Regions from separate parts of the Mesorhizobium sp. M0060 genome, predicted to be linked through region 2. Evidence: predicted binding sites of a transcription regulator. Region 2 holds the regulator's gene; the other holds the start of a gene.
The links. The regulator LexA, encoded in region 2, represses DNA repair genes until DNA is damaged. The targets are predictions, from matches to a motif close to TGTTCNNNNTGTGTTCNG.
Positions count from the first base shown of each region.

Region 1: the regulator LexA is predicted to act here: its motif matches at 9,189-9,206, upstream of NKJ94_RS26590 (PA0069 family radical SAM protein).

Region 1 covers NZ_JAMYUP010000038.1:17,462-32,696, forward strand. The annotation lists gene NKJ94_RS26525 (tetratricopeptide repeat protein) at 1-166, opposite strand, end outside; gene NKJ94_RS26530 (TetR/AcrR family transcriptional regulator) at 380-997, opposite strand; gene NKJ94_RS26535 (hypothetical protein) at 1,090-1,344, shown strand; gene NKJ94_RS26540 (MFS transporter) at 1,275-2,522, shown strand; gene NKJ94_RS26545 (polyprenyl synthetase family protein) at 2,562-3,578, opposite strand; gene NKJ94_RS26550 (putative signal transducing protein) at 3,739-3,963, shown strand; gene NKJ94_RS26555 (tRNA1(Val) (adenine(37)-N6)-methyltransferase) at 3,963-4,763, shown strand; gene NKJ94_RS26560 (S49 family peptidase) at 4,851-5,708, shown strand; gene NKJ94_RS26565 (hypothetical protein) at 5,790-5,975, shown strand; gene NKJ94_RS26570 (4-(cytidine 5'-diphospho)-2-C-methyl-D-erythritol kinase) at 6,002-6,904, shown strand; gene moaB (molybdenum cofactor biosynthesis protein B) at 6,891-7,433, shown strand; gene NKJ94_RS26580 (phytanoyl-CoA dioxygenase family protein) at 7,467-8,441, opposite strand; gene NKJ94_RS26585 (glycosyltransferase) at 8,626-9,129, opposite strand; gene NKJ94_RS26590 (PA0069 family radical SAM protein) at 9,282-10,436, shown strand; gene rnhB (ribonuclease HII) at 10,647-11,342, shown strand; partial or broken gene NKJ94_RS26600 (ATP F0F1 synthase subunit B) at 11,527-11,682, opposite strand; gene NKJ94_RS26605 (F0F1 ATP synthase subunit B) at 12,223-12,714, opposite strand; gene NKJ94_RS26610 (F0F1 ATP synthase subunit B) at 12,725-13,306, opposite strand; gene NKJ94_RS26615 (F0F1 ATP synthase subunit C) at 13,372-13,596, opposite strand; gene NKJ94_RS26620 (F0F1 ATP synthase subunit A) at 13,664-14,422, opposite strand; gene NKJ94_RS26625 (AtpZ/AtpI family protein) at 14,495-14,893, opposite strand; gene NKJ94_RS26630 (cell wall hydrolase) at 15,150-15,235, opposite strand, start outside.
Region 2 covers NZ_JAMYUP010000004.1:118,489-133,723, forward strand. The annotation lists gene bamA (outer membrane protein assembly factor BamA) at 1-1,911, shown strand, start outside; gene lpxD (UDP-3-O-(3-hydroxymyristoyl)glucosamine N-acyltransferase) at 2,092-3,150, shown strand; gene fabZ (3-hydroxyacyl-ACP dehydratase FabZ) at 3,143-3,607, shown strand; gene lpxA (acyl-ACP--UDP-N-acetylglucosamine O-acyltransferase) at 3,621-4,454, shown strand; gene NKJ94_RS06120 (LpxI family protein) at 4,461-5,363, shown strand; gene lpxB (lipid-A-disaccharide synthase) at 5,353-6,522, shown strand; gene gltA (citrate synthase) at 6,639-7,967, opposite strand; gene gltX (glutamate--tRNA ligase) at 8,147-9,568, opposite strand; gene NKJ94_RS06140 (ComEC/Rec2 family competence protein) at 9,665-12,172, shown strand; gene lexA (transcriptional repressor LexA) at 12,129-12,881, opposite strand; gene NKJ94_RS06150 (molybdopterin molybdotransferase MoeA) at 12,986-14,191, opposite strand; gene moaC (cyclic pyranopterin monophosphate synthase MoaC) at 14,191-14,706, opposite strand; gene trpC (indole-3-glycerol phosphate synthase TrpC) at 14,773-15,235, opposite strand, start outside.

The DNA.
Region 1 (15,235 bases), on a different contig from region 2:
TGAGATCGTTGTCGCCTTCGGCAATCCGCGCGGCGAGATAGGCTCCCGAGAAGGACGTGATCCTGACCGGCTCGCTGGTCTGTTTGGCATGAGCCGGCAGAGCCGAGATCGCCATGCCCGTCACTATTGCCAGCCCAGTCAGCCAGCGCGCACATCCTTGCCGCATCGTATCCCTTTCAGCCAAACGCGATGTCCCGCGTCAGCGGGATCGCCGTAGACTCGATCTTTCCAGGTAAAGCATGGCCTTTTTGGGGTCGGGCTTCAACCCGGCCCGAATTCACAATCGGGTCAAGCAATTAATAAACCATGCCGAAAGGGCCTAACTGCGGCCCTCGACCGCATGGCGTCCGCTTCGGCGCTTCCGCTCCGCGCACGAAACTCAGGACCCCAGCGACAGACGTGCGTCCAGCGCCTGCATCGAAACGGTGACCAGAGCGTGCAGCCGCTCTTTCGGCACGCCGTCGCGCGCCTGCACCGACAGACCAAACAAAAGCGTGGTGTAGTAATCGCCGAGGGCCTCCGGGTCCGTGCCCGGTTTGAGTTCGCCGTCCCGAACGCCCTTTCTCAGGCGCTCGACAATCAGTGCATTGCGCGCGTGGCGACGCTCGGCCAGCCAGCGCAGCACACCGTCGTTTTCAACGGCGCAGTTGGTCGCGGCCGAGACAACCATGCAGCCCCGCGACAGGCCCGGCCGGGCATAGATTTCGATTGCATCACGCAGCAATCGTTCGACAAACCGCCGGGCGGTTGGCTCCTCGGCAAGCGCGCGGCTGGCAAAGCTTCCTTCTTTGGTCTCGTACAGAACGATAGCTTCCCGAAACAGGTTCTCCTTCGAGCCGAACGCGGCATAGATGCGCGGCGAGGCCAGTCCAAGCACCGACACGAGATCGGCCATCGAGGTCCCCTCATAGCCGCGCGTCCAGAAGGCGTCGCGCGCTTTCTCCAGCGCCTGATCCCGATCGAACTCCCTTGGCCGTCCTGCCATTGCGACCTCCATTTTTTATCAATCAACAAATAATCCGCTTGACTTCGGATTGCAAATTTAATTCTTTGTCGATCGATAAAGAATCACTGCAAATGGAGATTGACATGAGTTCACTGGATCAAAGCGCGCCGTTCGGCGCCGCGGCAACAGGAGGGGTCGGAGCGAGGCGCGGTGCAACGCTGGCGCTGCTCTCCTTCGCGCAGCTTATCATCGCGCTCGACCTCAACATCGTCTTCGTGGCGTTGCCGGAAATCGGCGCGGGGCTGGGCTTTTCGGGCCAAACCCTGCAGTGGTGGTCAGCGCCTACACCGTCTTCACCGGTGGCTTCCTGCTGTTCGGCGGCAGGGCCGCCGACCTGATCGGCCAGCGCCGGGTCTTCATTTTCGCGCTCTGGCTCTATGCGCTTTCGTCGCTGGTCGGCGGCCTCGCCTGGTCGCCGGAAATGATCATCGCGGCCCGTGCGGTGCAAGGTATCGGCGCTGCGTTCCTGTTCCCGGCCACGCTGTCGCTGATCAATCGCCTGTTTGCCGAAGGGCCGGAACGCAACCGGGCGCTCGCCGTCTGGGGCGGCGCCGGAGCAAGTGGCCTGACGCTCGGCTCGCTGGCGGGAGGGCTTCTCACCAGCGCCTTCGGCTGGCCCTCCGTGTTCTATGTCAACGTGCTTTTGGCCGGGGTCGCCATCATCGCAGCTTTCGCCATCATTCCGCGTGACCGCCAGCGGCATGAACATCGCAGCTTCGATCTGCCGGGCGCGCTGACCGTCACCGCCGGCGCGACGCTGCTCGTCTTCACGCTGGTTCAGGGGCCTGAATATGGCTGGGGTTCGACCGCGATCATCGTCAGTGCCGCACTGGCGGCATTCTTCCTGATCGCCTTCGCAGCGATAGAGGCAAGCAGCGCCGACCCGCTGATGCCGCTGCGCCTGTACCACAACCGCAGCCTCGTCGCCGGCATGACGATCACCTTCCTCTTCATGGGGACGTTCGGGGCCCTGCCCTACTTCCTCACCGTGCTTTTACAGAACGTGCATGGCTTCACCGCCTTGCAGGCCGGCCTTGCGTTTCTCGTGCCATCGGTCGCCATCGCGGCCGGCACGCAGGTCGGCGAACGTCTGGCAACGCGTTTTTCGACACGCGCCACGCTGGTCGGCGGCATGATTGGCGGCGCGATCGGAACGGCCGTGATGGTATCCGGTGCAAACGCCGACAGCAGCTATCTGTCCCTCGTGCCTGGCCTTATCATCTCCGGTGTCGGACAAGGCATCGTCTGGACCGCCATGTGGATCGCCGCCGCTTCGGGTGTTTCCCATGACGAGCAAGGTGTCGCGTCGGGAATGGCCTCCACCATGCTCAATGTCGGCAATGCGATCGGCATGGCGGTGTTGATCGCGATTGCCAACCGCCATGTCGGTGGATTGACAGGGGATGCCTTGAAGATCGCCGTCGCCGACGGCATCCAGGTCGCCTTCTGGCTCGCCGCGGCAGGTATCGTCGTCAGCCTGCTCGCTGCAATGGTTCTTCCGGGGAAACCAAAATGACGGGCGGGCGCCATGCCGGCCACATACCGGCGACGTCTCTCAGTTCACCCGGCTGATGCAGAAATCGATGACGTCGATCAGCGCCGACTTTTGCGGCGTCGCCTCGAGCGGCGCCAGCGCGTCACGAGCGATTTCGCCGAAATGGCGGGCGCGCCCGATGGTGTCGGCAATCGCGCCGTGGCGGAGCATCAGGCCGATTGCCTTTTCCAGCCCGGCATCGTCGGCTGCATTGTCCTCGATGGCGCGTTTCCAGAAGCTGCGCTCGGCCTTGGTGCCGCGCCGATAGGCGAGGATCACCGGCAGCGTCACCTTGCCCTCGCGAAAATCGTCGCCGACATTCTTGCCGAGGTCCTTGCTGGTGCCGCCGTAATCCAGCGCGTCGTCGATCAGCTGGAAGGCAAGGCCGAGATTCATGCCATAGGAGCGCAGCGCGGCGCGATCGTTGCGCGTCGCGAGCGCGATAACCGGCCCGACTTCGGCGGCGGCCGAGAACAGCGCCGCGGTCTTGGCCTTGATCACGGCGAAATGCTCGTCCTCGGTGGTCTCGAGGTTTTTGGCCGCGGCGAGCTGCATCACCTCGCCTTCGGCGATGACCGAGGCCGCACTCGACAGGATGTCGAGCGCCTCCAGCGAGCCGACATCGACCATCATGCGGAAAGCCTGGCCGAGCAGGAAATCGCCGACCAAAACGCTTGCCTGATTGCCCCAGATCATGCGGGCGGTCTTCTTGCCGCGCCGCATGCCGCTTTCGTCGACGACATCGTCGTGGAGAAGCGTGGCGGTATGCATGAATTCGACCGATGTGGCGAGCTTGACATGGCCGTCACCGGAATAGCCGAACATCTGGGCGGCGGCGAGCGTCAGCATCGGCCGCAGCCGCTTGCCGCCGGACGAGATCAAATGGTTGGCGATCTCCGGGATCATCTCGACGTCGGACCCGGCCTTCGACAGGATCAGTTCGTTGACGCGTCCCATATCGGCTGCGGTCAGGTCGATGAGATCCTTGATCGAGGCGGCTTCCCGCTTCCCGTTTTCAATGTTGAGAACGACACCCACGGCAAAACTCCCAACCTCGATATGCACGACGGCAACATGGTCCCTGGACAGACTCTAGGGCGGCACCCACCGATGCGGCAAGAGGCGAATTGGCGCGGCGGCTCTGGTACATGATCACGTCCACGTTTACATCAACGCCGCAAACTGCGAGTTTCATCCGATGATAGAGCTCATCCGCACCAACGACGCCGTCATCATTTCGTTTGTCGAATCGCTGATGCGCGATGCCGGTATCGGCTGTTTCGTCGCCGACCAGAACATGAGCGTGCTCGACGGCTCGATCGGCATCCTGCCCCGCCGTGTCATGGTGGACGCCGACAAGGCCGATGCTGCACGGCGCATCCTGACGGATGCCGGCATCGCCAACGAGATCCGCCAAAAATAATGTCCGCGTCGCCCGCTGCCCTTGTCCCGGACATGCCGGCTCATACGGTCGATGCCTTTCATCGCGGTCGCTTCTGGCTGGTGCAGCCGAGAAAGGCAGGCCACCGCGCCGGCATGGATGCGATGATGCTGGCGGCTGCCGTGCCGTCCTCCTTCGCCGGGCGGCTTGCTGACTTTGGCGCGGGTGCCGGTGCGGCCGGCCTGGCGGTGCTATCGCGCTGCCCCGGCGCCGAGGCAGTGCTCGTCGAGCGTTCCCCGGAAATGGCGGCCTTCGCCACAACGACGCTTGCTCATCCCGGCAATGCGCATCTCAGCGACCGCGCCTCCGTGCTCGTTGCCGATGTCGCGCTGTCGGGCCGGGCGCGAACGGCCGCCGGCCTTGAGGACAACAACTTCGATTTCGTCATCATGAACCCGCCGTTCAATGCCGCCGAGGATCGCGCGACGCCCGATCCGCTGAGAAAGGCCGCGCACGTCTCGGAGGATGGATTGTTCGACAGCTGGGTCCGCAGCGCGGCCGCGGTGGTCAGGCCGGGCGGCGGGCTGGCCGTCATCGCCAGGCCGGAACAGCTCGGCGCCATCCTCGATGCCATCGCCGGCCGCTTCGGCGATGCCGAGATGCTGGCCGTCCACCCTCGCCCCGAGGCGAAGGCGATCCGTATCGTCGTCAGAGCAATTCTCGGCGCACGCGGAAAGCTGTCGATCCAGCCGCCGCTGATGCTGCATGCATATTCAGGCAATGGCCCCTCGGAGCGGACAGAGCTGATCAATAACGGGCTGGCATCGCTGTTCGGAGACTGATCCATTTTGATTGCCGGCGTGACGGCATTGCCGTTGGCCGGCGAATTCCTACATGCCTCAAGCAAATCGACCGGAGACAGCCCCCTCGTGAAACGCCTTTTCAATCGCCTGCTGCCGAAATCCTGGCGCTCCACCGTCGTCACCATTCCGGTCATCCGGCTGCACGGCACGATCATGGCCAGCAGCGGTCAATTCCGGCCGAGCCTGTCGCTAGCGTCGACCGCCGGCCTCATCGAAAAGCTGTTTTCCTTCGAAGCGCCGGCGGTCGCCATCTCGATCAATTCGCCAGGCGGTTCGCCGGTGCAGTCGCGGCTGATCTTCAGGCGCATCCGCGACCTGGCGACGGAGAAGAACAAGAAAGTCCTGGTTTTCGTCGAGGACGTGGCGGCATCGGGCGGCTACATGATCGCGGTCGCCGGCGACGAGATCTTTGCCGACCCGTCCTCCATCGTCGGCTCGATCGGCGTGGTGTCGGCCTCGTTCGGCTTTCCGGAGCTGATGAAGAAGATCGGCGTCGAGCGCCGCGTCCACACCGCCGGCCAGAACAAGGCGGTGCTCGACCCGTTCAAGCCGGAAAAGAAGGAAGACGTCGAGCGCCTGAAGGCGCTGCAGCTCGAGGTCCACGAGACGTTCATCGACGTCGTCAAAGACAGGCGCGGCACCAAGCTCAAGGACGATCCAGACCTGTTCACCGGCCTGTTCTGGACGGCCAAGAAGGGGCTCGAGCTCGGGCTCGTCGATGCGCTCGGCGACATGCGCAGCGTGCTGAAGGGCCGTTTCGGGCCGAAAACCCAGCTCAAGCTGATCACCGCGCCGCGCGGCCTGTTCGGCCGGTTCGGCCTTTTCGGCTCGAGTTTTTCGGCGCCCGATATTGCCGCCGCGGCTGCAAGCGGCGTCATCGATGCGGCGGAAGAGCGCGCACTTTGGGCGCGCTTCGGGCTTTGAAAAGCCGGTGAAAGCGTCTAGCATAAATCATCAACCGACCCGACCGGCCGCCTTGCCGGCCTTGCGAGGGAGGAGTTTGACATGCCGCAGATCATTTTCTTCGCCGTCGTCGGCATTGCCGCCTATTTCGGCTACCGCTCCTTCGTTAGGGAAGCCGACCGGGTGACCGCCAAGGTGCGACGTACCGAAAAGCAGGCCGCCAACGGCACGATGGGAACGCTGGTCAAGGATCCGAAGACCGGCGAATACCGTCTGGCCAAGGATTGACCGTCGTCCCCCTCGCGGCCGAGCCAGTGAACTCCGAGGCCAGCATCCGGGCATCGCATGCGCACGCCAAGATAAATCTGGCGCTGCATGTCACCGGCCGGCGCGCCGACGGTTATCACACGATCGAAAGCCTGGCTGTATTCACGCGCTTCGGCGACCGGATCGAGACGGAACTTGCCGACGGCGACGGATTTTCCGTGTCCGGCAAATACGCCGCCGCGGTACCGGCCGACGACAATAATCTGGTGGTGAGGGCGCGCGACGCGCTGCGGCGCGAGGCCGGTTCCCAGCATGCGCCGGCTGTCGCCATCAGGCTCGAAAAGAACCTGCCGGTTGCGTCCGGCGTCGGCGGCGGGTCGAGCGACGCGGCGGCGGTGTTGCGCGCTCTGGTCCAGACCTGGGGACTTGATGTCGGCGACGCCGAACTGGCGCGGATCGGCCTGTCGCTAGGCGCCGACGTGCCGATGTGCCTCGCCGCCAAACCGCTGATCGCGCGCGGCGTCGGGGACGAGTTGACGCTCGTGCCGGGTTTCCCGGCCCTGGGTCTGGTGCTCGTCAATCCCGGCACTGCCGTCTCGACGGCCGAAGTGTTCGACGCGCTTGGCCGCCGCGACAATGCGGGGCTGCCGCCGCTGCCGCGCATTGTCGACTTCCACGGCATCCGCAACTGGCTGGAGATCACCCGCAACGATCTCGAGCCTGCGGCGCGCGCAATCCAGCCGGCCATCGGCAAGGCGCTTTCCGTGCTGAACAAGGCCGGAGCCGGTTTTGCCCGGATGTCGGGTTCCGGCGCCACTTGCTTCGGGCTGTTCGAGACCGGCAATGTGGCCAAGCGCGCGGCCGTCGATATCCGCGGCCGCCATCCCGACTGGTTTGTCGCAGCAACGCGAAGCCTGACCTCGGAGGCTGAGGCCCATGGCCAGGATTGACGAGAGCCGCCCCTTCGTTCCCGTGCGCATCGCGGTGCTGACCGTTTCCGATACGCGCAGCCTCGCCGACGACAAATCCGGACAGACGCTGGCCGACCGCATCACGAAGGCCGGCCACGTTCTCGCCGCCCGCGACATCGTCACCGACGACCTGGAAAAGATCCGCGACAGAGTCCTGGGCTGGTCGAAGGACGATGCGATCGATGTCGTCATCACCACCGGCGGGACCGGCTTCACCGGCCGCGATGTGACGCCTGAAGCGCTGGAGCCGATCTTCGAAAAGCGCATGGACGGCTTTTCCCAAGTGTTCCACCGCATCTCCTACGACAAGATCGGCACCTCGACGATCCAGAGCCGGGCAACTGGCGGCGTCGTCAACGCCACCTTCGTCTTTGTGCTGCCGGGCTCGCCCGGCGCCTGCAAGGACGCCTGGGACGGCATCTTGAAGCCGCAGCTCGACTACCGGCACATGCCCTGCAACTTCGTCGAGATCATGCCGCGGTTGGACGAGCATTTGCGGCGCGGCTGAGACGGAGCGAGGTATCGGCCGGACGACACCGCCTCAGCGAATGACCGGCTCGCCGTGAAAGCGCCGGCGCGACGGCGGCGAGACGCCGAAGCCGACTTCCATCATCAGCCGCGGCGTGCGCGTCGGCACGGTGCCCATATGGAAGCCGAACGGATCCTCGACAAAGCCGAGGCCGGCCGGCCCGGTCAGCGTGACCGGGCTCTGCTCGCCGTAGACGCCCAGCACCTCTTCCGCCGAGTGGCCGACCAGCAGCGTCAGCTGATGCTTCAGGATGCGGCGGTTGTGGGAGCCGCGGACATAGACATGCGGCCCGGTGTCGGCGTCGACCGGCACCAGGTAGAAAAAGAACTTCAGCATGCGCCAGTCGTCGAGGTCGAAATGGTATTTGCCGAGCGAGGCCATGTTCTTGTCGGCGTCCGAGACGCCACCGGTCGGAAAGCTCCACCAGACGCGGGTCGTGATCAGCTTGGCCTGGCTGCCGAGATAGTGTGCCGCGACGTCGAGAAGCAGCGGATCGCGCTGCACGGCGACCGCAGCGCTGCAGTCGAGAACCCGCTCGAAATAGTGACCGCTGAGCAGCGGTCGGCCGAAATGCTTTTCGGCATCGGCGTGTTTTTCGGGCAGGAATTCGAGCCGGCGGTCGAAATTGCCGAAGCATGGCGTGCGCTCGGCGAAGCGGGCGATCTCCTCATGGATGGCGGCCGGCAGCGTCAGGCCCGAATAGAGCCCCTCGGAGCGCAGCGCGCCGACGACGGCATCGCGGTCGACGCCGGCGAACATCGTTTCACCGACATTGCGCGCCGGCGGAACGGGCTTTGCACCGCGCCAGTGCAGCCGCCGCGCCGGCATGGTGCGCGCCAGCATGAACATCGGCAACCATGCCGGATTCTCGCGAAGGTCGGACAGGTAGGTCGGGATCCGGGCGGCGATGCGGCGCAGCGTACCGCCGTTGCGTGCGATCGCCTCGAGGCTTGCAGCGCCGGATTTGTCAGGGCTTGAAAGGGTCATCGGGGTCCTCAAATGTCTGGGGAACAGCATCGACGATAGTCGTCGCCGCTCCGGCACATCCCAAACCCTATTCGCCCGTTTCGCCGGGAATGGTACCCCCCAGCCACGTTTTGTGCAATGCACAATAAATGAAACCTCGGCAAAAATTCGCTTCGGCAGTTCCCCGAACCGAGACGGTAAGGCGTCACTTCCGCGGCGCCACCCATATCTCGGCGTCGAGCCTTCTTGTCGCCAGGCCGCGGGCAATCGCTTCGGCGCTGCGGGCGCTCTTAGACAGCGCCGCGGCCTGACGCTTGCTGATCACCAAGCCTTCGGCGAGAGCGCGATTTCCGGCAAAGACGCGCGACAGGAACGGCGCGCGGCTGCCGCGTGCCCGCGAAAACCGCGCCGCCATGGTTTGCCTCGCCGTATGAGCGACGACCTCGTCGATCCAGCCCTCCCCCAGCCGCGCTCCCGGCTCCAGCAAAAGCAGCCACTCGCCTTTGGCCTGCCTGATGCCGGCAGCGATGCCGCCGCTGACATAGTGGCAGCCGGCATGTTCGGCGACGCGGTGCGTCTGGTCGGTCGAGCCGGTGTCGCAGACGACGACGTCGCGCACCACGCCCTCGACCGCGCCGCCGATCAGCGAGGCGAGCGTGCGGGCAAGGCCCTCCTCGTCATTCAGGGTTTCGATCAGAACGCTGAGCATCTTTAGCCGAATAGCGGAAAGCGCTGGGCTGCGCCAGTTTTTGCGGCGTGCCGCTAAAAAGTTCTTGCTTTGTTCTCACCAATCAAATAGGAATAGTTTCCATGAGCAGAGCGATTCGACAGCGGGCAGACAGTCCCTGGGAGAGGGCCAAAATGGAACAGATCGTGCGTGCCGATATTGCAGCCTTCGGAGCTGGCAGGGCCGAGATGGCGAATGCGATGATCGAGCAGAGCGGCATGCGCGTGCGTCCGGAACGCAATCGCGGCAGGTCGGCGGGCATCAATCCGTCCGGCCGTTTCGAGCCGGTCAGCCGGCATGTGTTCGACGACGGCTGGAATTCGCTGGAGGAGCTGCCGCCCTTCAAGACCGAGGTACAGGTCGAGAAGCCGCGCACCATCATCACCCGCAACGAATCGCCCGACATCTCCTTCGATCGCTCGATCAACCCCTATCGCGGCTGCGAGCATGGCTGCGTCTATTGTTTCGCACGGCCGACGCACAGCTTCATGGGCCTGTCGGCGGGGCTGGATTTCGAATCGAAGCTGTTCGCCAAGCCGGATGCGGCGCGGCTGCTCGACAAGGAATTGTCGAAGGATAATTACCAGCCGCGCACCATCGCCATCGGCACCAACACCGATCCCTATCAGCCGATCGAGAAGCAATACCGGATCATGCGCGAGATCCTCGAAGTGCTGGAGGCGCGCGGGCATCCGGTCGGCATCGTCACCAAATCGGCGCTGGTGACACGCGACATCGACATCCTGTCGCGCATGGCCGAGCGCGGGCTGGCTAAGGTGGCATTGTCGGTGACGACAATGGACCGGATGTTGGCCAGAACGATGGAGCCACGCGCGTCGACGCCGACCAAGCGGCTGGAGGCGATCCGGCAGCTTTCGGATGCCGGCATTCCGGCCTCGGTCATGGTCGCGCCGATCATCCCCGGACTGACCGACCCGGAGATGGAGCGCATCCTCGATTCGGCGCGGGCCGCAGGCGCGCGCGAGTCGGGCTATGTGCTGCTGCGCCTGCCGCTGGAGGTCGCGCCGATCTTCAAGGACTGGCTGCTGCGCCACTATCCTGACCGCTATCGCCACGTCATGTCGCTGATCCGTTCGATGCGCGACGGCAAGGACTACGATTCGGAATGGGGCAAGCGCATGAAAGGCTCCGGCCCCTATGCCTGGCAGATCGGACGGCGCTTCGAGATCGCCGCCAAGCGGCTCGGCCTCAATGCCGAGCGGCGCTCGCTGCGGACCGACCAGTTCATCCCCGCTGCCAAGGCAACCGAGCAGCTGATGCTGCTGTGAAGTCTTTGTTTATGCATGTCGTTTTCCCAAAACCGCGACACACTTTTGGGCGACATGCAGTGTTGGCGCCGGCCGCCATTGGCTGGGGCGAAAAATCCCGTCCGGCCTGTCCTGTCCCCGGGCTTCAGACGGTAACCCTCCGGGTCCGGTGCCCCGCCCGACCCAGAGGGACTTGCGGAGAATCGGAGCCGATGCGAACCTCGCCGCACCATGGCTCGCGCGCGTTCCGATTCTCCGCTTCTCTTCGAAATCGTCGAGAAACCCGACTTCTCCTTCGAAACGAAGGCGATGGCCGAAGGCCTGTGGCCGGTGGCGGGGATGGACGAGGCCGGTCGCGGCCCGCTCGCCGGGCCGGTCGTTGCGGCAGCGGTGGTGCTCGATCCTGCCAACATCCCCGATGGGCTCGACGATTCCAAGCGGCTGACGCATTTGCAGCGCGAGGCGCTGTTCCTGAAAATCCTCGGCTCGGCCTTGGCCGTGTCGATGGCGTCGGTCAGCGCGGAAGGCATCGATGCCAGCAACATCCTCAAGGCCAGCCTAGAGGCGATGCGCCGTGCCTTGGCCGGCCTGTCAATCCGGCCGAAGCTGGCGCTGGCCGATGGCCGCGACGTGCCGCCCGGCCTGCCCTGCGAGGGCAGAGCGCTGATCAAGGGCGACCAGCGCTCGCAGTCGATCGCCGCAGCCTCGATCGTCGCCAAGGTGATGCGTGACCACATGATGTGCGGCTGCGGCAGCCATCATGCGCATTATGGCTTCGAGCTGCATATGGGCTACGCCACTGTGCGCCATCGCACGGCGATTGATCTGCATGGGCCGGTGGCACGGCTGCACCGCGCCTCCTTCGCACCGTTCCGGTTCGGCGGGACTGAGGTGCTGGAGGAAGAGAGCCTTTCGGGCCTGGATTGAGGTGAAAGCGGCTAGCCGTATATCTCCCCCCTCGAGGGGGAGATGTCGCCGAAGGCGACAGAGGGGGTCGGTACGTCCTGGCGCGACGCCATGAGGGACGAAGGAGAGGGTTGGCGCTCCACGCGCTGCTACCCCCTCTGGCCTGCCGGCCATCTCCCCCTCGAGGGGGGAGATTACGCTCCGCTTAATTCAACTTTGACTTCAAATCCTGCAGCGAGGATTTGAACAGGTCGGCGCCGGCCTTGGCGTCGATCTTGCCGGCAAGCAGTGTGCGGACGGCTTCGACGGCGATGTCGACTGCGCTGGCGCACACTTCGCCGATCGCCTCACAATCGGCCTCTACTTTTTTAAGTCTTCGTCACAGCATCACAATATGTACTTAAAATCATCTAAAGAGCAATCGATGAGCTTCACGCTCACATACCATTGAGCTTGCGGAGTTAGATGTCCGTCGTGATCGATTGATTTATTCGCGCCATCTCCACATGCGACAGAAATGTCCGTATCCGACGAAATATAAATAACGTGAAACGTTCTGCCTGACCCTTGCTGTTCCACAAAGTTCGTATCTCCGACGAAAGGGTTCCTCCAATAAAATTGTTTCTGTCAATTCGAATCAATACGGGGCTATATATAAATATAAACGATAGCGTTCCGAATAATGTGGCGATGGCTAACAGTAAGAACAAGAATTTCTTCATGGTCTTTTATTCCGGCACGCCACATCTGGCTTTGATGTCGTGCCAGGACGTACCGACCCCCTCTGTCGCCTTTGGCGACATCCTCCTCCTCGAGGGGGGAGATTACGCGCTCAGCCGGTTTCGCTAAAAAAGCCGCCAGGTTTCCCAGGCGGCTTTCGATGAATTCTCGATGAAGTCACTTAGTTCAGCTTCGACTTCAAATCCTGCAGCGAGGCGTTGAACAGGTCGGCGCCGGCCTTGGCGTCGATCTTGCCGGCCAGCAGCGAGCGCGCCGCTTCCACCGCGATGTCGACGGCGCTGGCGCGCACTTCGCTGATCGCCTCGCGCTCGGCCTGGCCGATCTTCTGCTCGGCCAAGGCGGTACGCCGGGCGACATAGTCCTCGGTCTTCTTGTGCGCCTCGGCAGCAAGCATGTCGGCCTCGCGCTTGGCGGCGGCGACGATGTCGGCGGCCTCCTGCTCGGCTTCCTTGCGCTTGCGCTGGTATTGGCCGAGCAGTTGCTGGGCCTCTTCGCGCAACCGGCGCGCTTCCTCGAGCTCGCTGCTGATCTTGTCGGCACGGGCATCGAGCGCCTTGGCGATCATGCCCGGCACTTTGATGTAGACGGCAATGCCGAGGAAAATAATCAGGGCAACGGTTGCCCAAAGCGTCGCGAGAGATGTTGCGTCCATGATGCGCTCCTCACCCGGCCACGGATTTGACCGCGGCCGCGATCTCGGCCTTGCTGGCCTTGCCGCCGACAAGCGCCTCGACGATGGCCGAAGCGGTGTCCTCGGCGATCGTGCCGACTTCCTTCATGGCATTGGCCTTGATGGAAGATATGCGCGCCTCGGCCTCGCCAAGCTTCTGGTCAAGCGCTGCTTCGATCGTCTTGCGGGCAGCCTCCGCTTCCGCCTTGGCGGCATCGTTGGCCTGCTGGCCGATTGCATTGGCCTTGCCCTTGGCTTCCGCCAGTTCCTGCTCATAGGCGGCAACGGCGGCATCGGCCTCGCTTTTGAGCCGGGCAGCATGGTCGAGATCCTGCGTGATGCGGTCGTTGCGAACGTCGATGATGCCGCCGACGCGCGGCATCACTACCCGTTTTAAAAAGAGATAGAACAGCCCGAAGGTGATCGCCAGCCACAGAAGCTGCGAGGGGAACGTCGCCGGATCGAATGGCGGAAACGTGCCATGCGCCTCGGCAGGCACGCCGGTGGCGGAATGCGTGTCGCCTTCCGTTGCGGTGGGCGCGGACTCTTGCGCAAAGGCAGATGTCACGAACATGGACTATCCCCGAAATTCAGGCCCGCCGCAGGATCGCGGCCGGCCCGTTCAATTCTTCGCAGTATTCAGCCGAACAGAGCGAGAAGCGCGATGAGAAGCGAGAAGATTCCCAGCGCTTCGGTCACGGCGAAGCCGAAAATCAAGCGGCCGAACTGGCCGTCGGCCGCCGACGGGTTGCGCAGCGCGCCCGCCAGGTAGCTGCCGAAGATGTTGCCGAGGCCAATGCCCGCGCCGCCCATGCCGAGGCATGCGATGCCGGCGCCGATGTACTTTGCTGCTTCTGCGTCCATTTGTTCAACTCCTTTGGATCTAAAATTCCGTTGCAAATTCCATCCGGCGGCAATGCCGGAAACGTTGTTAGTGCCCGGGATGCAGGGCGTCGTTGAGATACATGCAGGTCAGCACGGCAAAGACATAGGCCTGCAGGAAGGCGACCAGCAGCTCCAGCGCCGTCAGCGCCACGGCCATCGCCAGCGGCAGAACCGAGCCCGCCACGCCGACCGCGCCGAGCGCGCTCAGGCTGACGACAAAGCCCGAGAACACTTTCAGCGTAATGTGACCGGCGAGCATGTTGGCGAACAGACGAACCGAGAGGCTGACCGGGCGCGAGACGAAGGAAATCACTTCGATCAGCACCACCAGCGGCAGCAGGTAAACCGGCACGCCATGCGGGACGAACAGCTTCAGGAAGCCAAAACCGTGCTTGGTGAAGCCGTAAGCGACGACCGTTCCGATCACCAGCGCCGCAAGGCCGAAGGTGACAATGATGTGGCTGGTGACGGTGAAGAAATACGGGAACAGCCCAAGCAGGTTGCCGACCAGCACGAACATGAACAGCGAGAACACGAAGGGGAAGAACTTCATGCCCTGCGTTCCCGCGGCGTCCCTCAGCATATTGCCGACAAATTCATAGGCCATTTCCGAGACCGACTGAAGGCGGCCCGGAACGAGGCTGCGGCTCGATGTGCTGAGGTAGAGAAACGCCGATGCGACAGCAACCGTCGCAACCATGAACAATGCCGAATTGGTAAAGGACAGGTCGTAACCGCCGATATTGATCGGAATCAGCTTGGTAATATGGAACTGGTGGATCGGATCGACCTTGTCAGCAGCCACGTTCACATCCCCATCAAAAGCCGCACGCGGCTTTAGCGTCCTGTTCAATGCGCCGGCATGCGGCGCCTCAATTCATTCTTTCGGATCGCGCGGCTTGTCGCCCGTTCCGAATTCCGACACAAGCCCGGCTGAACGCAGGACATTGAGCACGCCTGCGCCAAAACCCAGCAGCAGCCCGACTATCAGACCCCATGGCGATGTCCCCGCCACGCGATCGATAAACCAGCCGAGAGCCGCACCGACCACTATCCCGGCGATGAACTCGCTGGACAGCTTGAGCGCCTGGCCGTACCCGACCGCACTGCCCGCTTTCGCGTCGTCTTTCCCCTCGAGCCGATCCGGCCGCCTTGTCGCAAGCGATGCTTCAAGGTCGCGCCGGCGGCGCTCAAGATCGTCGTCGCGGTTGTCGGCTTCATGCTGCTTGCCGCGGCCGGTTTTTCCGGTTCCGTCTGGCCCATTCTTGTCGGCCACGCAACCCCCCTGCCCGGTCAGACCGTCACCGTCCGTCCGCTTCTTAAAGTCGCCGGCAACATAGTTAGAGGGTCCGCGCCCGTCAAGCCACGGGCGGACGTTCAAGCTCAAGTATTTTTTTGTTATAAATCAGCTACTTGCTTGGGTGCGACATCGTGCCCGACACGGGTCCCCGGCATGCTGCGGCCGAATCCCCACGGCGACGGGTCTTCGATCGGCCGCTCTCGCGCGAAAGATGCAAGGGCTACCCGAGCACTCAGCTCCAGCCGCCGCCATAGGTGCGGTAGAAGATGTGCAGGCCGATCCTGGTCATTTTCTGCATCGTCCGCGCCCAGCCCGGAT
Region 2 (15,235 bases):
GCTTACAGGCGTATCGGCCGCGACGACGCCGCCGTGACCACCCAGATCATGGATCTCGGCGACAACCGCATAAACGTGGTCTTTAACATCAACGAAGGCGGCCGCACCCAGATCGCAGCGATCAATTTCGTCGGCAACAGCGCCTATTCGAGCCGCCGGCTGTCGGACATCATCTCCACCAAGCGCTCGTCCTTCCTTTCGTTCGTGCTGCGCGACGACGTCTATGACGAGGACAAGTTGCGCGCCGACCAGGAGCTGCTGCGCCGCTTCTATTACAATCACGGCTATGCCGACTTCCAGGTCGTCTCGGCTGTCGGCGAGCTCGACGACACCACCAACAAATACACCGTCACCATCACGGTGCAGGAGGGCGAGCGTTATACGTTCGGGGATGTCAGCGTCGAAAGCACGATCCCCGAGGTCGACAGCAAGTCGCTTGAATCGGTGGTCGAGACCCACAAGGGCGATGTCTACAACGCCAAGAACGTCGAGGACACGATCATCGCCTTGACCGAAAAGGTCGCTGGATCCGGCTATGCCTTCGCCCAGGTGACACCGCGCGGCGACCGCAACTTCGAGAACCACACGATCTCGGTCGTTTATACGGTCGACCAGGGTACCAAGGCCTATATCGAGCGCATCGAGATTCGCGGCAACGATCGGACGCGCGACTACGTCATTCGCCGCGAGTTCGATGTCAGCGAAGGCGACGCTTTCAATCAGGTCCTCATCCAGCGCGCGAAGAGGCGGCTGGAAGCGCTCGATTATTTTGAAAAAGTCGAAATTTCCACCGTTCCGGGTTCTGAGCCGGACCAGGTTGTGCTGGTGGTCGATGTGGTCGAGAAATCGACCGGTGAGTTCACGGTCGGCGCCGGTTATTCGAGCGGCGGTGAAACGTCAGGTCCGTCCGTCGAAGGCTCCGTCAGTGAGCGCAACTTCCTCGGTCGCGGCCAATTCATCAAGGTGGCGGCGGGCGGTGGCAAGAACTCGCGCGACTACAGCTTCTCTTTCACCGAACCCTATTTCCTCGGGCGCCGCATCGCGGCCGGCTTCGACATCTACAAGCAGAGCCGAAACTACGACCATTACGACAGCGACACGACAGGCGCGACCGTTCGCTTCGGGCTGCCGATCACCGACAATATCACGACGCAGCTGGCGTATAACATTGCGCAAGAGAAGTACGAGTTCGACGAGGGCTGCGTTCCCATTATCAATGGTGGCACCTGCGACGTCTCCCAGGCGATCGTAAACGGCGTTGAAGAGAGCCCATGGCTCAAGTCCTCGGTCAGCCTCGGCCTGATCTACAATACCATCGACGACATGAAGAACCCGCATGACGGTATTTATGCCAATGTCGGCACGGAAGTGGCCGGAGTCGGCGGCGATGCCAAGTTCATCAAGGTCACGGCGCGCGGCAGCATTTATCAGACGCTGTCCGAACAATTGGATCTGGTGGGTCTCATTTCGGGCGGCGCCGGCCATGTCCAGGGATATGGCAGCGGCGATCTGCGTGTCTTCGACCATTTCCAGAGCAGCGAGCGCATGATCCGCGGTTTCGAATACGGCGGGATCGGCCCGGTTGCTTTGGACAACAGCAATGACCATCTCGGCGGCACCACCTACTTCAATGCCTCGGCGGAAGCGCAGTTCCCGCTGCCGGTCATCCCGGAAAGCTTCGGTTTGCGCGGTGCGGTCTTCGCTGACGCGGCAACGCTCTACGGCAGTAAGATTGCCTCCAATCTCGTCAATCAGTCGACGACCGGCATGGAATGGCGCGCCTCTGTCGGCGTCGGTTTGATGTGGGCGTCGCCCTTCGGCCCGATCCGCATCGACTATGCGATCCCGGTCAAGAAGGAAAAGACCGACGACGTGCAGGAATTCAACTTCGGTATATCGACCCGCTTCTGATGCGCGGGTAACGATGCTTCCGGGTCGTTTGAATCCGGAAGACGGTGATCCGACACTACAGCGCGGCGCGTCCTATCGGACGAGCAAAGGACGCTGTAGCACTTTGATTTGCGCATGATCCTTTCCGAGGATCGATTTCCGATTTTCGGGGTCATGCGCTAGCTGGATATTGCTTCTGGAATGACCGATCCGGTGTTCTTCGCGCCCTCACGCCGGTATACGGCCGGCGAAGTCGCGAATCTGACCGGTTCGACGCTTGTCGATTCCGGTCTCTCCGATGTATCGATCGAGGCTCTGGCGCCTGCCAATGAAGGCGGCGAGAACGCACTTGTCTTCGTCGATGGCAGGCGCAATTTCGCGCTGATGCAGTCACTGCGGGCGGCAGCGGTTCTCTGCCCTGCCGAATTTGCCGGCAAGGCGCCGGCGGGCATTGCGGTTCTGGTGCATCCGCGCCCGCAGCAGGCTTTCGCAATGGTCGGGCGTCTGCTTTTCCCGGCGGCTGCGACGCCTGGACCGATGACCGGCGAAACCGGTATCTCGCCGCACGCCCATGTCGATCCGACCGCCCATGTCGAGGCCGGTGCGATCATCGAAGCAGGCGCGGTCATCGGGCCGCGCGCCGCCATCGGCAGCGGAACCGTCATTGCCCCGCATGCGGTTATCGGTCCTTCCTCACAGATCGGCCGCGACGGCTATGTCGGTCCAGGTGCCAGCGTACAATATGCGTTGATCGGCAATCGCGTCATCATCCATGGCGGTGCCAGGATCGGCCAGGATGGCTTCGGCTTCGTCGCCGGCGCCAAAGGTCCGGAGCGGGTTCCGCAGATCGGCCGCGTTATTATCCAGGATGACGTCGAGATCGGGTCGAATACGACTGTCGATCGCGGCGCTATGTCCGACACGATCATCGGCCAGGGCACCAAGATCGACAATCTGGTGCAGATCGCGCACAACGTTCGCATCGGCCGCAATTGCATAGTGGCCGGGCTTTCGGGTATTTCCGGGTCCGTGACGGTGGGCGACAACGTCACCATGGGCGGCGGCGTCGGCCTTGCGGATCATTTGACCATCGGGTCCGGGGCCAAGCTTGCCGCAAGAAGCGGGTTTATGAGCAATGTGCCTGCAGGTGAGATTTGGGGAGGATATCCGGCGCAGCCGATGGCGGAAGCCATGCGCGAGATAGCGGCCTTGCGCAGACTTGCACGGACGCGCAAACAGGGTGAGGGGGGAAATGGCTGACATCGCAGCGGCGACGCTCGAAGCGGTTGACATAATGCGGCTGATGAAGCTCCTGCCGCACCGCTATCCGTTCTTGATGATCGACCGTATCGTCGACATAGACGGCGACGAATCCGCCATCGGCATCAAGAACGTCACCATAAACGAGCCGCATTTCCAGGGTCATTTCCCGGACCAGCCGGTCATGCCCGGCGTGCTGATCATCGAAGCGATGGCGCAGACGGCCGGCGCCATCTGCATCCGCAGCCTTGGAACGGAAAAGCCATCGCTGGTTTATTTCCTGACCATCGACAACGCCAAATTCCGCAAGCCGGTCGTTCCAGGCGACCAGTTGAAAATCCATGTGAAGAAAATCAAGAAACGCGGCAATCTTCTCAAATTCGCCTGCGAGGCCCTCGTCGATGGCGCCAAGGCGGCGGAAGCCGAGATCTCGGCGATGATGGTCGCAAGCGGCTGATAAACGAATGCTAATGAAGATACAGACAGTCATCCATCCATCGTCGGTCATCGAGGCAGGCGCCCAAATCGGCGAAGGCGCCCGCATCGGGCCCTTCTGCCACGTCGGCCCCGACGCCGTGATCGGCGACCGCGTCGAACTGGTTAGCCATGTCTCGGTGATGGGCGCGACTACCATCGGTGCATCGACAAAGGTCTATCCGATGGCGATACTGGGCGGGCCGCCGCAGAACACCAAGCACAAGGGCGGCCGTACCACGCTGGTGATCGGCGAGAACTGCACGATCCGCGAAGGCGTCACCATGCATCTCGGGACCGATTCCAGCCGCGGCGAGACGACGATCGGCGACAACGGCAACTTCCTTGCCTATGCCCATATCGCCCATGACTGTGTGGTCGGCAAGAATGCCACCTTCGCCAATCAGGCGACGTTAGGTGGCCATTGCGAGGTCGGCGACAATGTCTACATCGGCGGCCTTACCGCGGTTCATCAGTTTGTCCGCATCGGCGACAACGCCTTTCTCGGCGGTTGCTCGGCGATCGTCGGCGACGTCATTCCCTACGCCATCGCGGTTGGCAACCGCGCCAGCCTTCGCGGCCTCAACATCATTGGCCTGAAGCGCGCCGGACTGCCGCGTTCCGAGATCCACTTGCTGCGCAAAGCCTACAAGACGATCTTCGATCGCTCTCGGACGGTCGGCGAAAACATCGAGTTCGCCAAAGCGGAATTCGCCTCGTCGCCGACCGCCATGAAGATCGTCGATTTCATCGCCGGTCGCGGCAAGCGGCACTATGCCGTGCCGTCGCTCAAGGGTGGCGACGGCGACGATACCGATGATCAAGACTGAGGGCAGATGACGAAGATTGAGGCTGCCGGAAAGGGCCTTGATCTCGCGCAAGATGCCAAGGTCGGCATCATCGCTGGCGGCGGCAGTCTCCCGGTCGAAATTGCCCGAGCGCTCGCCCGGCAAGGCAAATCTCCCTTCGTCGTGATGGCGGCGGGCGAGGTCGACCGCATAGCTGATTTCGAGCCCTATGAGCAGGCAACCTTGAGGCTGGAAGACGTCGGCTCGCTGCTGCCGATGCTCAAGCGGCACCACGTTACGCATCTGGTAACCGCGGGTCATATCACGCGCCGCCCCAGGCTGAGCGCCATGCGCCTCAATTTAGGCCTGCTCGCCTGGCTACCCAGCCTTCTCGTCGGTGTAACCCGGGGCGACGACACCGTGCTGAAACTGTTCGTGCGCAGGATCGAGCGCAGCGGCATCAAGGTCGTCGGCGCTCACGAGATCGTGCCGGAACTGGTCGCCGCCGAAGGCCTGCTGACCAAGGCGGCGCCCCGCAAATCCGACTGGCGCGACATCGAGGCGGCGCATGCGGCGGCAAAAGCCATCGGCGCGCTGGATATCGGCCAGGCGGCCGTTGCGGTCGGCGGCCGCGCCATCGCGCTGGAAGGCGTCGAAGGCACAGACGGGCTGCTCGAGCGGACAAAACAGTTACGCGGGCACGGCAGGCTGGCGGGCCGGAGCCGCGGTGTTCTGGTCAAATGCGCCAAGCCCGGTCAGGAACTGCGTGCCGATCTGCCCTCCATAGGCCCGCTGACCGTCGAGGCGGCGCATGCCGCCGGACTGGCCGGCATTGCCGTCGAAGCCGGCCGCTCGCTGGTGCTCGAAGGCCCCGCCACCATCGGGCGTGCCAATGCACTCGGCCTGTTCGTGATCGGCCTGCCTGCTGCGGAGCCGGCGCATGGCGAATGAGCGGCCGTTGAAGATAGCCGTCGTCGCCGGCGAGGAGTCCGGCGACCTGCTTGGCGCCGACCTTGTGCAGGCGCTCAAGCGCTTGACCGGGCGCGAGGTTCGGCTCGTCGGCATCGGCGGTCGCCATTTGCAGGCGCTCGGCTTGGCGCCATTGTTCGACGGCAGCGAGATCGCGCTGATGGGGCTTAGCGCCATTCTGCACGACCTGCCGCGCTTGATGCGGCGGATCGGCCAGACGGCGAACGCGATTTCCGGCGAAAAGCCCGACTGCCTCATCACCATCGACAGTCCGGATTTCTCGCTGCGCGTCGCCAAGAAGGTGCGTGCCGTCGATCCGACGATCCCGATCGTTCACTATGTCTGCCCCAGCGTGTGGGCGTGGCGGCCGGGCAGGGCGGCGGCGATGAAGCCGTATGTCGACCACATTCTTTGCATCCTGCCGTTCGAGGTGAAGGAACTCGCTCGCTTAGGGGGGCCGCCCGGCACCTATGTCGGGCATCGCCTTGCACATGATCCGGGTATCGTTAGTGCCGCCAAGGCGCAGGCGCAGCCGCGTGACCTGTCCGCCGACCGCGTGAAAAAGTTGCTTGTATTGCCCGGCTCGCGTCGCGGCGAGGTGCGACGCTTGGTCGGGCCGTTCGGCAAGACGGTGTCGATCCTGCGGGCGCGCGGGCACCGCCTGCGCCTGTTGCTGCCGACGGTGCCGCACGTCGCCGACCTGGTCAGGACCTCGGTGGCAAGCTGGGACGAGAAGCCGGAGATCATCCTCGATGCCGAACGCAAATGGCAGGCCTTCGGCAAGGCCGATGCGGCGCTGATCGCATCGGGAACGGTGTCGCTGGAATTGGCGCTGGCGGGTGTGCCGATGATCTCCTGCTACCGGCTCGATCTGGTCATGCGCATGGCGCAGGGGCTCATCAAAGTGTGGAGTGCAGCCTTGCCCAACCTCATCGCCGACCGGCCGGTCGTGCCGGAACACTACAACCAGTATGTGCGGCCGCATTATCTGGCGCGGCAGCTGGAGGCGCTGTTCTCCGATACCGCCTACCGCGCTTGGCAGAAGGACGGTTTTGCCGAAATCGCCGGGCGCATGGCGACCGACAAGCCGTCAGGCGAGATTGCTGCGGGGGTGGTGATGGGGATGGTGGGGAGTAGGTAGTGAATGGTGAATAGTAAATAGTATTTGCTATGGACAGGGAGTTGCGCTCCGCTTCACCATTCACCATTCACCATTCACCATTCACCATTCACCATTCACCATTCACCATTCACCATTCACCGCTTCGCGATCGGCACGTAGTCCCGTTCCGGCGCGCCGGTATAGAGCTGGCGCGGGCGACCGATCTTCTGGTGCGGGTCCTCGATCATCTCCTTCCACTGCGCGATCCAGCCGACGGTGCGGGCGACCGCGAACAGCACGGTGAACATGGTGGTGGGGAAGCCCAGCGCCTTCAGCGTGATGCCGGAATAGAAATCGACGTTCGGATAGAGCTTCTTCTCGATGAAATAGGAATCGGTCAGCGCGATCTTTTCCAGCTCCATGGCGATGTCGAGCAGCGGATCGTCCTTGATGCCGAGCTCGCCCAGGACCTCATGCGCGGTCTTCTGCATGATCTTAGCGCGCGGGTCGTAGTTCTTGTAAACGCGGTGGCCAAAGCCCATCAATCGGAACGGATCGTTCTTATCCTTGGCGCGCGCAATGAATTCCGGGATGTGATCGACATGGCCGATCTCGCCCAGCATGTTCAGGGCTGCCTCATTGGCGCCGCCATGTGCAGGGCCCCACAGACACGCGATGCCGGCGGCGATACAGGCAAAGGGATTGGCGCCCGACGAGCCGGCCAGGCGGACGGTCGAGGTCGAGGCGTTCTGTTCGTGATCGGCGTGCAGGATAAAGATACGCTCCATCGCGCGCGCCAGCACCGGGTTGATCTTGTATTCCTCGCAAGGCACGGCGAAGCACATATGCAGGAAGTTGGCTGCGAAATTCAGCTCGTTCTTCGGATAAATGAACGGCTGGCCGATATGGTATTTATAGGCCATCGCCGCGATCGTCGGCATTTTGGCGATCAGCCGCATCGAGGCGACCATGCGCTGATAGGGGTCCGAGATGTCGGTGGAATCGTGATAGAAGGCCGACAGCGCGCCGACCACGCCACACATCACCGCCATCGGATGCGCATCGCGGCGGAAGCCGGTGAAGAAGCGCGACATCTGCTCATGCACCATGGTGTGGCGCGTCACCCGGTAGTCGAAATCGTCCTTCTGTGCCTTGGTCGGCAGTTCTCCGTAGAGCAAGAGATAGCAGACTTCGAGGAAGTCGCCGTGCTCGGCCAGCTGGTCGATCGGGTAGCCGCGGTGCAAAAGAATGCCGGCATCGCCATCGATGAAAGTGATTTCCGATTCGCAGCTTGCCGTCGACGTAAAGCCGGGATCGTAGGTAAAAACGCCGGTGGTGTTATAGAGCGAACCGATGTCGATGACATCAGGTCCTACCGAACCGCTTCGTATCTTGAGTTCATGGGTTTTGCCGCCGAGTTCCAGTTTTGCCGTCGACGCTTGGGTTTTGCCGCCAAATTCCATTTTTGTCGCAGGTTCGGTCATAGCAAACTCCTTTTTGATTCCTCAGGCCGGCAAAGCAAAAATATCTGAACCCAACACGTCCAAAGCATCGGAATACGCACATTTGCGCCCGCAATTGAATCTGCGCGCCAGATTAGGCCAAGACCCAATGTTGCACTGCGAAACACACCTTTCAATGCCAATCTTCTTGGGCCAGTTTCCTAATCGATTTGATCGGCGATCCGCGCCAGGCTTTCCTCGCGGCCAAGCACGGCTAGCACATCGAAGACGCCTGGCGAGGTGCTTTTGCCGGTGAGCGCGGCGCGCAAAGGTTGGGCCACGGCGCCGAGTTTGTGGCCGCCAGCCTGCGCATAGGCGCGGATCGCGGCTTCCGCCGAGGCGGCAGACCAGTCCGAAACCGTGGCCAGTGCCGCGTGAGCGCCCCGCAGGATTGCGCGCGCCTCGCCGCCGAGCAGCGCTGCTGCCTTTTCGTCGCCCGGCCGCGGCCGGGCGACGAACAGGAATGCAGCCCCTTCAACAAGTTCGACCAGCGTCTTGGCGCGCTCCTTCAAGCCCGGCAAAGCGGCAAGCAATTGCGCCTTGCGTCTGTCGTCGAGGCGCGCGGCGATCGCCGGACCGCCTTCGAGATAGGGCAGAGTGGCGATGAAGATATCGAGCAGCGCCGCGTCATTCATGCGGCGCATATGCACGCCGTTCAGCGCCTCGAGCTTGGCGAAGTCGAAACGGGCGGCGCCCTTGTTGACGTCGCCGATGTCGAACCATGCAATCATGTCGGCGATCGACATGATCTCGTCGTCGCCATGGCTCCAGCCAAGCCTCGCCAGATAGTTGAGCAGCGCCTCCGGCAGGTAGCCCATGGCGCGATAAGCCTCGACGCCGAGCGCACCGTGCCGCTTCGACAGCTTGGCGCCGTCGGCACCGTGGATCAGCGGGATATGCGACATCGACGGCACCTCCCAGCCCATGGCGCGATAGATCACCGTCTGGCGGGCGGCGTTGGTCAAATGGTCGTCGCCGCGGATGATGTGGGTGACGCCCATGTCGTGATCGTCGACGACGACGGCATGCATGTAGGTCGGATTGCCGTCCGAGCGCAGAATAATGAAATCATCGAGATCCTTGTTGGGGAAGCGGACCTCGCCTTGCACGAGATCATGCACCACCGTCTCGCCGTCTGTCGGCGCCTTGATGCGGATCGCCCCCTTTGCGCCGGCCGGCGCCTCCGACGGGTCGCGGTCGCGCCAGCGGCCGTCATAGCGGGGAGGCAGCCCCTTGGCCCGCGCGCTCTCGCGCATTGCTTCCAGCTCGGCAGGCGTCGCATAACAGTAATAGGCTTTGCCCATGCGGACGAGCTCCTCGGCCACCTCGCGATGGCGCGGCGCGCGCTCGAACTGCGACACCGGCTTCCCGTCCCATGTCAGGCCCAGCCAGGAAAGCCCGTCGAGAATGGCCGCGGTTGCCGCATCGGTGGAGCGCTCGCGGTCGGTGTCCTCGATGCGCAGCAGCATCGTGCCGCCTGTGTGCTTGGCATACAGCCAGTTGAACAGCGCCGTGCGCGCGCCGCCGATATGCAGGTAGCCGGTGGGCGAAGGGGCAAAACGGGTGACGACCTTGTCGGGCATGGAACTCTCAGGCAGGCGAAGGAAGTGGGTTTGCGGACTTTCGCGCGTTGCGCGTTCATGTAGCATAGGGGGTCGAGGGCGCAAGGGGCAGACCCGATGGCTGTGCGAGGCCGGGTTGCAGGCAAGGGCGAGGACGCGGTCAACGGCGTCAGCGAACGTTTGCTGTTTGCCACGCCCCTGCCTGTCCTGCCGGCACCGGCATCGCTGCCCGCTCCGCGCATTGATCCCCGGATCCTGCCGGCGGGCGATCCAGCAACGGTTACGGTGCCTGCGGTCGAGCCCATCGTGCGTCTGCGCCGGCGCTGGCGGCTCCTTGCACCGTCCAGCATCCGCAAGGGCGTAGCCTCGGCGGCCGGCCTTGAACTCGACCGCGGCGTCGCCTTCTTGCTGGTGCCGGTGTTCCTGGCATGCGGGGTGGTTGTGTATTTCTCGCTGGCGGTGGAGCCGTCCTTTCCACAGCCGATCGCAATCGTGCTCCTCGCGGCGCTTTGTGCCGTCCTCTGGCGGTCGTGGCCCAGAACCCGCCTGTGCTTCATGGTGGCGTTGCTCTGCGCGCTTGGCGTGCTTGCCGCCAAGTTCGAGACCTGGCGTGTCGGAACGCATATGCTCGGTTCCGAAATCTCGACGCGGCTGACGGGTCGCGTCGTGTCGTTCGAGCCCATGGCGAGCGGCCGCATCAGGCTGACGATCGACGTGATCTCGACCGCCCGGCCGACACTGCGCTACATGCCGGAACGGGTCCGCGTTTCGGCGATGAAGATACCGGCTGAGCTGACCGCAGGTTCCGAGATCACCGGCTATGTGCGGCTGCTGCCGCCGACCGGCCCGGTGCGGCCCGACAGCTACGACTTCTCCTTCGACAGCTATTTTGCCGGTATCGGCGGCAGCGGCTTTTTCCTCGGCAATCCAAAAGTCGTGCCGTCGGGCGGCATGCCGCTTGCTGCGCGGCTTTCTTCGGCGGTCGAGGATGCCCGCGAATCGATCGCCGACCATATCCGCAGCCGCATCGGCGGCGCCGAGGGGGAAATTGCAGCCGCGCTGATCGTCGGCGTGCGCGCCGGCATTCCCGAGGAGATCAACGAAGCGATGCGGCGTACCGGCATCTACCACATCATCTCCATCTCAGGGCTGCATATGGCGTTGGTCGCCGGCACCATCATGGCCCTCCTGCGCGGCGCCTTTGCGCTGTTTCCCAACTTCTCATCGCGACGGCCGGTCAAGAAATATGCCGCGGCCGCCGCGCTTTTTTCGATTGCGGCGTACCTCGTCTTTTCCGGCATCGTGGTGGCGGCCGAACGCAGCTTCATCATGCTGGCGGTGATGCTTATCGCCGTGCTGTTCGACCGGGCCGCGCTCACCATGCGCAATCTGGCGATCTCGGCCATCGCGGTCATCCTGGTGTCGCCGCACGAGGTGGTCGGTCCGAGTTTCCAGATGTCCTTCGCCGCGACTGCGGCCCTTGTCGGCGCCTATGCCGGCTGGTCCGATTACCGCGCCGGCAGGGCCACCACGCCGCCACCGCGGCGGTCGCCGCTACGCTTCGCCACCCGAAAGGTTCTGTTGGGCATGGGCGGCCTCGCGATGACCTCGATCATTGCAGGGGGCGCCACGGCGCTTTTCGCTATATGGCATTTCCAGCGCGTGGCGCCGCTCAGCCTGTTCGCCAATCTGGCGATCATGCCCATTGTCTCGCTGGTCGTCATGCCTTGCGCGGTCCTCAGCGCGCTGGCGATGCCGTTCGGCGCGGATGGGCCTTTCCTCTATGTGATGGGCAAGGGGCTGACGGCGATGATCGCCCTGTCCGGATGGATCTCCGAGCGCTCGCCGATCGACGCGGTCGGGCTGATTTCGCTGAGATCGGTCCTTCTGGTGACGATTGGTCTCATAATTGCCAGCATGGCCACGACCTGGCTGCGGCTCGCGGCACTTCCTTTCGCGCTCGCCGGCTTGCTGACGACTACGCAGACGCGCGCACCCGACGTATTGATCTCGGAGGACGCACGGCTGGTCGCGCTGCCGATCGGCAGCGGTGAACTCGCGGTCAACCGAGCACGCCCGAATGAATTCACCATCGACAACTGGAAACGCGCCCTGACCTCCGAGGCCATCGTCGCGCCGGAAACACCGGGAAAGAACGACCCGCAATTCGACATTGCCGACCCAGCCGATCTGCCAGCGGGCATGCCTTTCATTTGCACGGAGGGCCTCTGCCTTGCCCGCCATCCATCCGGTGCGATTGTCGCGCAAGCCAAGGACCGGGATTCTGCGCGGCCAGCCTGTGCTTTTGCCAGTTTGATCGTCATCGACGACGCCACCACCCATAACCCCTGCTACTACGACCGGCTGGTCCTCGTCGTCACCAAACGGCAACTGGCGCGCGCGGGAAGTGCCGCCGTGTATTTCGATCCACAAGCGGCAACGCGCGCAGAAATCCGCTTCGCGGTCGAAAAATCATACCGGCCCTGGCATATGCAGCGGAAGTTTTCACGCGAGGCCAGAGGCCTGCCGCCATATCGCAAGGCCGACAAGCCTAAGCCGGCACCACACCCAAGGGCGCAACTCAGTAGCGGCGGATCAGCCCGACGAGTTTGCCTTGCACCTTGACCCTGTCTGGCCCGAAGATGCGCGTCTCATAGGCCGGATTAGCGGCTTCCAGGGCGATCGAGGCGCCCTTGCGGCGGAACCGCTTCAGCGTCGCTTCCTCCTCGTCGACCAGAGCCACCACGATCTCACCGGGGCTCGCCGTATCGGCATTGCGGATGATGACCGTGTCGCCGTCGAAAATGCCGGCCTCGATCATCGAATCGCCTTTGACCTCAAGCGCATAATGCTCGCCGCCCATGATCATGTCCGGCGGCACGGAGATCGAATGCGTCTGGTGCTGGATGGCGTCGATCGGCACACCGGCGGCGATGCGGCCCATCACCGGAATCGACACGGCGACGACGACATCGTCGTCATTGCCGGCTGCAGGGACGCGCGACGATGTCGGCTTGCCTTGCCGTCCCAGGCTGCCCTGCCCAGGACCGCCTTGCCCAAGACTGCCCTGGATGACGCTCGGCGAGAACTTGCGTGCCGCATTGAGGCCTGGGGCGATCGAGTCGGGCAGGCGCAGCACCTCCAGGGCACGGGCCCTGTTGGGCAAACGGCGAATGAAGCCGCGCTCCTCCAGCGCCGTTATCAGCCGGTGGATTCCTGATTTGGAAGCCAGGTCGAGCGCTTCCTTCATCTCGTCGAAGGAGGGCGGGATACCGCTTTCCTTAAGCCTTTCGTGGATGAACATCAGCAGTTCGTGTTGTTTGCGTGTCAGCATAGCGACCCCCAACAGAATCAGAAAAACAAACCCAGAACAAACACTATCTGTTCCATTTGTGTTCCGCAACTGTTTAAAGTTTAATGAATGTGTTGACGGTTTGTTCAGCGTAACATCAGCACGTCGCAGGGAGCATCCGCCGCCGCGGCGGGTGCGAACGGTGCGCGAACGATCAGCCCGTTCGCATCGGCCAGCATTTTCAGCATTGAGGAATCCTGAATGCCGAACGGCGTCGCCACCAGCGTGCCGGCGTCGTGCCTGACAACAGCCCGCACATAATCCTGCCTGAGATCATTGGCCGGCATGGCAGCGCCGAGCCGCGCCCGACGTATATCCTGCTGAAAGGCCCGGCCGCCGAGCCGCGCCAGCAGCGGCTTCAGGAAGAGCTGGGTGCAGACCAGGCTTGCCACCGGATTGCCGGGCAGGCCGATGCAGCGGATGTCGCCCAGCCGCCCGAACATCAGCGGCTTGCCGGGCCGCATGGCGATCTTCCAGAAATCGAGGGTCATGCCTTGCCCGGTCAGCACGTCATGGACGAAGTCGTGGTCACCGACCGAGGCACCACCCAGCGTGACGATGACATTCGCGCCGGCCTTCACCGCCTTTGTCACCAGCGCAGCGATCGCCTCCTTGCGGTCCGGCGCGATGCCGAGATCGAGCGCGCGCGCGCCGACCGACTGTGCGGCGGCGGCGACGCCATAGGCGTTTGACGAGATGATCTGGTCGGGGCCAAGCTCGCTGCCCGGCGGCAGCAATTCGTCGCCGGTGGCGATGATGGCGACCAGCGGCCGCTTGACCACGCAGACCTCGGGGTGGTTGGCCGATGCTGCCAGTGACAAGGCCGCCGGATCTAGCAGGCGGCCCTGGCCCAGCAGGACGTCGCCCTTGGCGAAATCAAGCCCGAGGCGGCGGATGTTGCGCCCTTGCACCGTCGGCTCCGTCACTTCGACGCTGCCGCCGCCGAGGTCGCGGACGTTCTCCTGGATGACGATGGTGTCGGCGCCTTCGGGAAGCGGCGCACCGGTAAAGATGCGTACGGCTTGCCCTTGCTGCACCGCCCCGGCAAAGCCGCGTCCGGCTGGCGCCATGCCGATCACCGAAAGCTTTGCTGGTAGGGACGCGATATCGGCGGCCCGCACGGCATAGCCGTCCATGGCGGAGGCATTGAACGGCGGCTGGGTGCGGAGCGCCACAACCGGCTCCGCCAGCACGCGGTCTGCGGCATCCAGCAGTGCGACGCGTTCGCCCGGCAGCGCTGCTGCGCCGTGCAGCAGGCGCTCGAGCGCCTCGGCAACTGGGACCAGCGCCATTATCGGCCCGCCCCGGTGGTCCCATCTCCGGTGACCCCGGTGACCTTGTAGTCGCCGGATTTGCCGCCGGTCTTTTCAACCAGCCTGATGCCGGAGATAACCATGGCACGGTCGACCGCCTTGGCCATGTCATAGATCGTCAGGCAAGCTACCGAGACGGCCGTGAGCGCCTCCATCTCGACTCCGGTCTTGCCGGTAACGCGGGTCAGTGCTGTCACCTTCAGGCCGGGCAGCGCCGCGTCCGGCTCGATATCGACGGATATCTTGGTCAGCAGCAGCGGATGACAGAGCGGGATCAATTCATGCGTCTTCTTGGCCGCCATGATACCGGCGATGCGCGCGGTGCCCAGGACATCGCCCTTCTTGGCATCGCCGGCGAGGATCATGTCCAGCGTCTCGGGCCGCATCGAGACGAAGCCCTCTGCGACTGCCGTGCGCACCGTCTCAGCCTTGTCGCCGACATCGACCATGTTGGCTTCGCCCTGTGCGCCAAGATGGGTGAGGGCGGCCGCCATCCTCAGACCGCCTTAGAGCGACGTGCGTCCGTTTGGACGCACAAAGTACGCTCTAACACTTTGAATCTATGCATCGTGCTCTCCGAAAATCGACTCCGATTTTCGGGCCGATGCATTGGCCGGCGCCTTGCCCGTCAAAAGCAGGCGCGTTGCCGCGGTCACGTCCTGTTGACGCATCAGGCTCTCGCCGACCAGGAAAGTGGCGATGCCGCTCCGCTCCAGCCGGCGGCAATCCTCATGCGAAAAGATACCGCTCTCGCTGACCAGCAGGCGGTCGGCCGGCACCATCGCGGCCAGCCGTTCCGAGGTCTCGAGGCTGGTTTCGAAGGTCCGCAGATTGCGGTTGTTGATACCGATCAGCCGCGACGACAGCCGCAGCGCGCGTTCCATTTCGGCCTCGTCATGCACCTCGACCAGCGCGTCCATGCCGAGCTCGAAAGCTGTCGCTTCGAGTTCCCTTGCCACCGCGTCGGCGACGCTGGCCATGATGATCAGGATGGCGTCGGCGCCCCATGCCCTGGCCTCGTAG